2 regions of the Mycobacterium xenopi genome follow, and region 2 is predicted to be linked to the other one. Evidence: predicted binding sites of a transcription regulator. Region 2 holds the regulator's gene; the other holds the start of a gene.
What was found. The regulator LexA, encoded in region 2, represses DNA repair genes until DNA is damaged. The targets are predictions, from matches to a motif close to CGAACANNTGTTCG.
Positions count from the first base shown of each region.

Region 1: the regulator LexA is predicted to act here: its motif matches at 1,708-1,721, upstream of cofD (2-phospho-L-lactate transferase).

Region 1 covers NZ_AP022314.1:3,760,932-3,765,345, forward strand. Annotated here, with positions in the region: partial or broken gene MYXE_RS17830 (phosphomannomutase/phosphoglucomutase) at 1-129, opposite strand, end outside; gene MYXE_RS17835 (DUF3499 domain-containing protein) at 219-665, opposite strand; gene MYXE_RS17840 (metallopeptidase family protein) at 827-1,249, shown strand; gene MYXE_RS17845 (WhiB family transcriptional regulator) at 1,273-1,632, opposite strand; gene cofD (2-phospho-L-lactate transferase) at 2,001-2,990, shown strand; gene MYXE_RS17855 (coenzyme F420-0:L-glutamate ligase) at 2,987-4,339, shown strand; gene MYXE_RS17860 (NUDIX domain-containing protein) at 4,336-4,414, shown strand, end outside.
Region 2 covers NZ_AP022314.1:3,207,780-3,212,193, reverse strand. Annotated here, with positions in the region: gene MYXE_RS15110 (LGFP repeat-containing protein) at 151-2,082, shown strand; gene lexA (transcriptional repressor LexA) at 2,100-2,795, opposite strand; gene MYXE_RS15100 (LysM peptidoglycan-binding domain-containing protein) at 3,035-3,493, shown strand; gene nrdR (transcriptional regulator NrdR) at 3,650-4,114, shown strand; gene MYXE_RS15090 (peroxynitrite isomerase) at 4,161-4,414, shown strand, end outside.

The sequences.
Region 1 (4,414 bases), 550 kb from region 2:
GGCACGCATCAACCTGGCAAAAGCCGCGCCGACGTCGGCGGCGAGGGACTCGTCGATTTCGTCCCCCACCAAGCCACGCACGTCGTACGCCTTGATCACACGGTGGACAGCCGCGGCGGGCCGAGACATGACAGGGCTCCTGACGAAGGGACTCTTGGTCGCCAGCCTAACCATTCTGGTCGGCCTCGCTGTAGGTACGCCAGCGCGCTCGTCGCCGGCTACTCCCCGCGCTCGGTCGGGGGGTCCGGCAGTACCCGCAGGTGCCCCCGACGGCGTCCGCTTCCGCTGGATTGGTGGGCGGTGGAAGCCAGCGCGCCGGTATTCACGGCGCTGGCCGGTGCCCCAGAAGACGCGCCGCCAGGATCACAGAAGCCGTTGACCGGGGGCCGATTTGCCAACCCGCCGCGGCCTTCGCGCACCGCGTCGGCGAGGGCCACCAGATCGTCCTCATCCGGGTTCGGCAAGGGGCCGGGATGGCGAACAAGTTCCCACCCGCGCGGCGCGGTGATCCGGCCGGCATGGCCGACGCACAGATCCCACGAGTGCGGCTCGCGCGCGGTGGCCAGCGGACCGATCACCGCCGTGGAATCCGAGTAGACGAACGTCAACGTCGCCACCGCGTGGTGCGGACACCCGGGCCGGCAGCAGCGACGCGGAGCATTCACGGTCGAGAGGCTATCGTGCGGAAACGACGCCACGGGGCCGGACACGCGCATTGGGCGGGGCCGCGATGTGCAACCGTTACCATCGGCGCGTGAGCGATTCTCGCGGCTCGCGACGAGGCAGTCGGTCCGCGCGGCGCTCGGCAGCGCGGCGAGGACGCGAGATGCGTGGGCCGCTGCTGCCGCCGACGGTGCCAGGCTGGCGCAGCCGGGCCGAGCGTTTCGACATGGCGGTGCTGGAGGCCTATGAGCCCATCGAGCGCCGGTGGCAGGATCGGGTGTCGGGGCTTGACGTGGCGGTTGACGAGATCCCGCGCATGTGTCCCAACGACCCCGACAGCGTGCAGTGGCCGCCTGAGGTCGTCGCCGACGGGCCGATCGCGCTGGCCCGGTTGATCCCCGCCGGTGTCGATGTCCGCGGCAACGCCACACGCGCACGAATTGTATTGTTCCGCAAACCGATCGAGCGGCGTGCGAAAGACACCGTCGAACTTGGCGAATTGCTGCACGAGATTCTGGTGGCTCAGGTGGCGACGTATTTGGACGTCGACCCCTCAGTCATCGACCCCACGATCGACGACGACTAAACGTGTCGACTAGCCCGGGCGCGTTAGATGATGCCGCGCTTGAGGCGACGGCGCTCCCGCTCGGAGAGGCCACCCCAGATGCCGAAGCGCTCGTCGTGTGCCAGCGCGTACTCCAGGCACTCGGCGCGCACCTCACAGCCCAGGCAGATCTTTTTCGCCTCGCGAGTGGAGCCGCCCTTCTCGGGAAAGAATGCCTCGGGGTCGGTTTGCGCGCACAGCGCACGGTCTTGCCATTGGTCGCGGGTCACGGGCCCCAGCGGAAATACGTTGGCAGCGTCGGAAACCAGACTCAAATGGGGCCGCCGCGCCGGACCCGTTGTCGCCGAGCCGGTATTGGTGTGCGGTGTCCCTCCCACTACGCCCCGCAGGTGCTCATAGGACATGCTCCGCCTCCTCACCTGGATTCGCTGATCGTGAATGTCGCCACTGTTCTGATGTGTTATGCGGCCATCTCTTTTCGAACAAGTGATCGAATCTCGGTCTGCGACACCGCAACCGGCCGGCCAACCGGGAAATGACACTGATGTGATTACACACGGGTAACTTGCCGTGGTCAAGCGCTGAAACCAAATTCCATACCATGTCGTGACCAAATTTCAGCGGCAATGTGCCGATCTGCGCCCCCGCGTGTCGGACGGTATCCCTCGGTCCGCTGCCTAGACCGCATCGTCACCGGGCCCAACCCCACAGCCCGCCTCCTCCTCGGTCCGCTGCGCAGACCGCATCGTCACCGGGCGTACTGTCGTGCGGTGTGAAGATCACGGTTCTGGTCGGCGGCGTGGGCGGCGCCCGCTTCCTGCTCGGTGTCCAGCACCTGCTCGGCCTGGGCCAGTTCGCCTCCGATCACGGCCCGGCCGAGCACGAACTCACCGCCGTGGTGAACATCGGTGACGACGCCTGGATTCACGGCCTACGCGTCTGCCCAGACCTCGACACCTGCATGTACACACTCGGCGGCGCGGTCGACCCGCAGCGCGGGTGGGGCCGTCGCGACGAAACCTGGCACGCCAAAGAGGAACTCGCGCGCTACGGGGTTCAGCCCGACTGGTTCCAGCTGGGCGATCGCGACTTGGCCACCCACTTGGTGCGCAGCCAGATGCTGCGAGCCGGCTACCCGCTCTCGCAAGTCACCGCGGCGCTGTGCGACCGCTGGCAGCCGGGCGCCCGCCTGCTGCCGGTTAGCGACGACCGCTGCGAAACCCACGCCGTCATAACCGATCCAGCTGACGGCAACCGGCGTGCGATCCACTTCCAGGAATGGTGGGTGCGTCATCGTGCCCAAGTACCGACCCACAGCTTCGCGTTCGTTGGCGCCGAAAACGCCAACGCTGCACCCGAAGTCGCCGAGGCGATCACCCACGCCGACATCATCATGCTGGCACCGTCAAACCCCGTCGTGAGCATCGGCGCCATCCTGGCCATCCCCGGCATCCGGGCTGCACTGCGCTCGACGCCGGCTCCCGTGGTCGGCTATTCGCCCATCATCGACGGAAAGCCGTTGCGCGGCATGGCATATGAATGCCTCACCGTGATCGGTGTCAAATGCACTGCCGAGGCCGTCGGCCAACACTACGGGGCCCGCCAGGCGACCGGCATTCTCGACTGCTGGCTGGTCCACGAGGGCGATCACGCCGAAATCGAAGGCGTCGCAGTCCGATCCATACCGCTACTGATGACCGACCCTAAAGCAACGGCCGACATGGTCAGCGCGGGACTGGAACTCGCGGGTGTGGCAGTATGAGCAGCGTGACCGCGGGTCACGGTGCCGCGTCGACTGTCGAGATCATCCCCGTCACCGACCTTCCCGAATTCCGGCCCGGCGACAACCTGGCCGCTGCGATTGCCCAGGCTGCGCCCTGGCTGCGCGACGGCGACGTTGTGGTGATCACCAGCAAGGTGGTGTCCAAATGTGAGGGCCGCATCGTGCCCGCCCCCGAAGATGTCGAAGCGCGAGACCAGCTGCGGCGCAAGCTGATCGACGAAGAAACGGTGCGTGTGCTGGCCCGCAAGGGCCGCACTTTGATCACCGAGAACCGGCTCGGGCTGGTGCAGGCCGCGGCCGGGGTGGACGGCTCAAACGTCAGTGCAGCCGAGCTGGCCCTACTGCCTGTCGACCCCGACGCCAGTGCCGCAACCCTGCGCGCCGAACTGCGCGAGCGGCTCGGAATCACCGTCGCGGTGGTGATCACCGACACCATGGGCCGCGCGTGGCGCAACGGGCAGACCGATGCTGCCGTCGGCTCGGCCGGTCTGGCCGTGTTGCACAGTTACGCCGGAATCGCCGACCCGCACGGCAACGAGTTGGTGGTCACCGAAATCGCCGTTGCCGACGAAGTCGCCGCGGCAGCCGATCTGGTCAAGGGAAAGCTCACCGGAATACCGGTGGCCGTGGTACGCGGACTGCACATCACCGACGACGGCTCGACAGCGCGGCGACTAATCCGCGCGGGAACGGAAGACCTGTTCTGGCTGGGCACCGCCGAAGCACTCGACCAGGGCCGTCGGCAGGCCCAGTTGCTGCGCCGCTCCGTGCGTCAGTTCAGCGAGCAACCCGTCCCCGCGCACCTGATCGAAGACGCCGTCGCCGAAGCGCTGACCGCGCCGGCCCCCCACCACACCCGGCCCGCACGGTTCGTGTGGCTGCAGACCCCGGAGCTCCGCCTTCGGCTGCTGGACCGCATGCGCGACAAGTGGCGGGCCGACCTGCTCGGTGACCGCAAGCCCCCCGACGCCGTCGAGCGGCGGGTGGCGCGCGGCCAGATCCTTTACGACGCACCCGAAGTCGTCATCCCGATGCTGGTTCCCGACGGCGCACACAGTTATCCCGATGCTGCCCGCACCGCCGCCGAGCACACCATGTTCACCGTCGCGGTCGGTGCGGCCGTGCAGGCGCTGCTGGTGGCGCTGGCGGTGCGCGGGGTGGGCAGCTGCTGGATCGGCTCGACCATCTTCGCCGCCGACATAGTGCGTGACGAGCTGGAGTTGCCGGGCGACTGGGAACCGTTGGGCGCCGTCGCTATTGGTTACCCGACCGAACCGACATTCCCTCGGCCGCCGGCACCGCTAGACGGCTTGCTGGTGCGCAAGTGAGTGTCCGCGACTCAGCGATCTCGCTGCTCACCGGCTGGCGTGCCCCCGACCCGGCCCAAGAGTCACTGCGCCACG
Region 2 (4,414 bases):
TCTTTCCGTAATGTCTGTACTGTGACTTCGCAATTGCGGTCGGGTGCTAAAAAGGCGTTCTGGCGCGACAATGATGCGGACCTGCGTGAGGAGGAATCCCCCCAATTGGCGCCCGCGAGATCTAGCAAGAGCCGCGGTCAGGGAGGGCCGATGACGATGCGGCGAGGCGGGCTCGTGGGCCGTGCGGTGCTGACGCTGGCCGCCGCGGTAGTGCCCGTGGCGGTGGCGCCGGTTGCGGTGGCGTCGCCGGAAAGCGACGCCGACGCCGCTATCACCGCGGCATGGGAAGCTGGCGGTGGCGCCGATTCGCGTCTGGGCCCCAAGCAGGGCCAGGTCTATGCCGTCGGCGACGGCTTCGTCCAAGACTTCGCCGGCGGCAAAATCTTCTTCACGCCCGCGACCGGGGCCAGATCGTTGTATGGGCCGATTCTGGACCTATACGAATCACTGGGCGGACCGGCCGGCAGCGATTTGGGCTTCCCGACCATTAGCGAAGTACCTGGCCTGGCCGGACCGGACACGTTGGTCAGCACGTTCTCCGCGAGCGACAAGCCCGTGATCTTCTGGTCGGCTGCCCACGGCGCGTTCGTGGTGCGCGGCGCCATGAACGCCGCGTGGGACAAGCTCGGCAGCTCGGGCGGGCCGCTGGGCGTTCCGGTCAGCGACGAAACCTACGACGGCGAAAACGCGACCCAGTCGTTCAGCGGCGGACGCGTGTCATGGAACCGGATGACGAAGGTGTTCACCACGGTTCCACCGGAGTTGGCGCAGCAACTGACCGGCCTTCAGGTGCCCATCGATGCCACGGCGGCGATCAACACAGCGTGGCGCGCAGCCGGTGGAGCGACAGGTCCACTGGGCGCCAAGCAAGGCGGACAATACCCGGTGGGCGACAACGGAGTAGCCCAGAACTTCGTCGGCGGGAAGGTCTTTTTCAGCCCGGCCACCGGGGCCAACGCCGTAGAAGGCGACCTGTTGGCGAAATACGAGTCACTCGGCGGGCCAGTCGGCAGCGACCTGGGCTTCCCGACGGCAAACGAAACCGACGGCGGCATCAAGCCGGCCAGTCGCATCAGCACTTTTTCCGCCGCGGACAAGCCGGTGATTTTCTGGACACCGGCCCACGGTGCCTTCGTCGTGCGCGGCGCGATGAAAGCCGCGTGGGACAAGCTCGGCGGCGCGAAAGGCAAGCTCGGCGCGCCGGTTGGCGATCAGACGGTGAACGGTGACGTGGTCTCGCAGAAATTCACCGGCGGCACCATCTCCTGGAACCGCGCCACGAACACCTATGCCGCCGAGCCGCCGAGCCTGGCGTCGTCGCTGTCAGGTCTGCAGGCGCCGGGCCAAACCCAGCCGAGCCGACCCGTCATGCCCGCTGGCGGAAAAACGACCTGGCGCTGGTGGTGGCTAGCGGTAGTGGTCCCGGCGTTGCTCGTGGCGGGTCTGCTGGTGTCGGCGACGCTGTGGGCGCGTCGGCGCAGGGTCGCCGCTCGACGCGCCATTAGCCGGGAAACCGCCCGCGATGTTGAACCCCCGCGCCCCGCATCCGTGCCGACCACCGACGACCAGTGGGCGATTGAGCCCGGGCGTGACCTCGGCTTGTCACCGTTCGCCCCGGGGTACCCGCAGATGCCGGGTCATCCCCAGCCGGTGGCCGCACCGGATCAGCCGGCGCCCAGCACGGATCGGATGCCCAGTGCGCGATACGCAGCGCCACGAGCGGCCGGCACCGAGCCTGCGGGCGGGGCACCCGCGCGCTTCGAGGACGAAATCGGTGTGGACGACCCCGACGCGGTCGACACCGCCCCCACCCGCATTCCGTCGGAGGCCCAGGTGCGCACGACGGGACGGCATGCGGCCGTCGAAACCGACGACGCCGACGCGCGGACTGCGGCCAAGCCCACGATCCATCTTCCGCTGGAGGATCCGCGTGAGGCGCCGGAGGGGTATCCCGTCAAGGGCAATGCCAGCTTCGGCCTTTACTACACGCCCGACAGCAAACTCTACGACGACGCCTTCGCCGAACTCTGGTTCGCCAGCGAAGAAGTCGCCCGTGCCAACGGCTTCATCAAGGCCCGCTAGGCGGGGCCTGGACTATGTCAGATCTTGCGGATGACGGTGACGACCTTGCCCAGGATCGCGGCGTCGTTGCCGGGGATCGGGTCGAATGCCGGATTGTGCGGCATCAGCCAGACTTGACCGCCGGTGCGTTTGAACGTCTTGACGGTGGCTTCGCCGTCGATCATCGCTGCGACGATGTCGCCGTTGTCGGCCACGTTTTGCTGGCGCACCACCACCCAGTCGCCGTCGCAGATCGCGGCGTCGACCATCGAGTCGCCGACGACCCGCAGCAAGAACAACGCACCCTCACCGACCAGCTCACGCGGCAGCGGAAACACGTCTTCGACGGCTTCCTCGGCCAGAATCGGCCCACCCGCCGCGATGCGGCCCAGCACGGGGACGAATGTCGGTTCGGGCAAGGCGTCCGAGCCGGAAACGTCGGTGAGAACAGGCGCTGCGGAGTCGTCGGCTCCGCGGACGTCGACCGCCCGCGGGCGATTCGGGTCGCGTCGCAGATAGCCTTTGCGCTCAAGCGTGCGCAGCTGGTGAGCCACCGACGAAGTCGACGTAAGCCCTACCGCGTCACCGATCTCGCGGATGCTCGGCGGATATCCACGGCTGGTGACCGAGGCGCGGATGACTTCCAGGATGGTGCGCTGCCGCTCGGTCAGCGCTGAATCCGCAGCTCGCGCGCGGCGGCCGATGCCGGTGGGGGTGTCGGTGCTATCGCTCATAGCCCCTTAATGTAGCCCGATATCGACCGATCCTCAAACATTTGTTCGACACGTGTCGCGTCGTGTTGCCTTGCCGGTCGGAGCACCCGCGATATGGCTCGGGAAGTTGTCGGTGCCATCGCTTACAGTTCAATGGCTTCGCAACGATTCGATCACGCGTTCGGAGATTTGCATCAAATCGAACGCACGAGCGAATACAGTCGAACATGCGATCGACCATGACAGGACGGGAGGACCCCATGACGCTCATCCAGGCAACGCGGCCGACCATCGGGCATTCGGGCAGGCCAACGCGGGCGGGCTGCCCGGACGCGGGGCGACGACCTGGACCGCCCCGCCCGCGGGTTGCTCCGCCGCGTTACCGCGGAACCGGGATGTGGATGTCCACGGCGCCACATCACCGGCGTCCGATCGGGCCCGCCACGACGGTGGGCCTTGCCTTGCTGGCCGCATTGATCACCCTGTGGTTGGGGGTGATCGCCCACTTCGGCGAGACGGTCGATGGTGCCAAGCCTGGGCCGCTGCCGGCTCGGCTCGCGGTGGTGCGCGTCGATGCCGGCGAGACGCTGCCGCACCTAGCCGCCCGCGTGGCGCCCGACGCTCCGGTCGGCCAGGTCGTCCAGCGCATCCGGGAGCTGAACGACCTGCGGTCGGCGACGCTGACCGCGGGCCAAACGCTGATCGCCCCGGTCGGCTGACGCGCCGCGATGCAGCGCGAAACCAGCGCGGGCCCAACGGGCGTCGGTGGTGGTGGCGGTGAAAATCTGCCGCGCACGGCGGTCGTGGCCCTGGCGCGGAGCTCGCAGGTAATCTCGAAGTGGTTTGAGATCTGCCGGCAGGACGAAGGAGCGGTCATGCACTGTCCGTTCTGCCGCCATCCTGATTCCCGGGTCGTCGACTCCCGAGAGACCGACGAAGGCCAGGCGATTCGGCGCCGCAGGTCGTGCCCGGAATGTGGGCGGCGCTTCACCACCGTGGAGACAGCGGTGCTGGCTGTCGTCAAGCGCAGCGGCGTCACCGAACCGTTCAGCCGGGAAAAGGTGATCAGCGGCGTGCGCCGGGCATGTCAGGGCCGCCAGGTCGACGACGATGCACTGAATCTGCTCGCCCAGCAAGTCGAAGACACCGTGCGCGCAAAGGGGTCGCCGGAAGTCCCCAGTCACGAAGTCGGCTTGGCGATCCTCGGTCCGCTGCGTGAACTCGACGAGGTGGCCTATTTGCGGTTCGCATCGGTGTACCGGTCGTTTACCTCGGCCGACGACTTCGAGCGGGAGATCGAGGCGCTGCGGGCACACCGCAAGGTGTCCGCGCCGAACTGAGCGGCCGTGGACCGGGCCCCCAACACCTCATCGTTAGGCTTGCGGCATGCCTGCTGAGCTACACCCCGACCTCGAAGCATTAGCGCCGCTGCTGGGCACCTGGGCGGGTCGTGGCTCGGGCAAGTATCCGACGATCGAACCGTTCGAATATCTCGAAGAGGTGGTGTTCTCTCACGTCGGCAAGCCTTTTCTGAGCTACGGACAAAAAACCAAGGCGCTCGCCGACGGCGCGCCGCTGCACGCCGAAACCGGGTACCTTCGCGTGCCGCAGCCGGGCCGGGTGGAGCTGGTCTTGGCCCA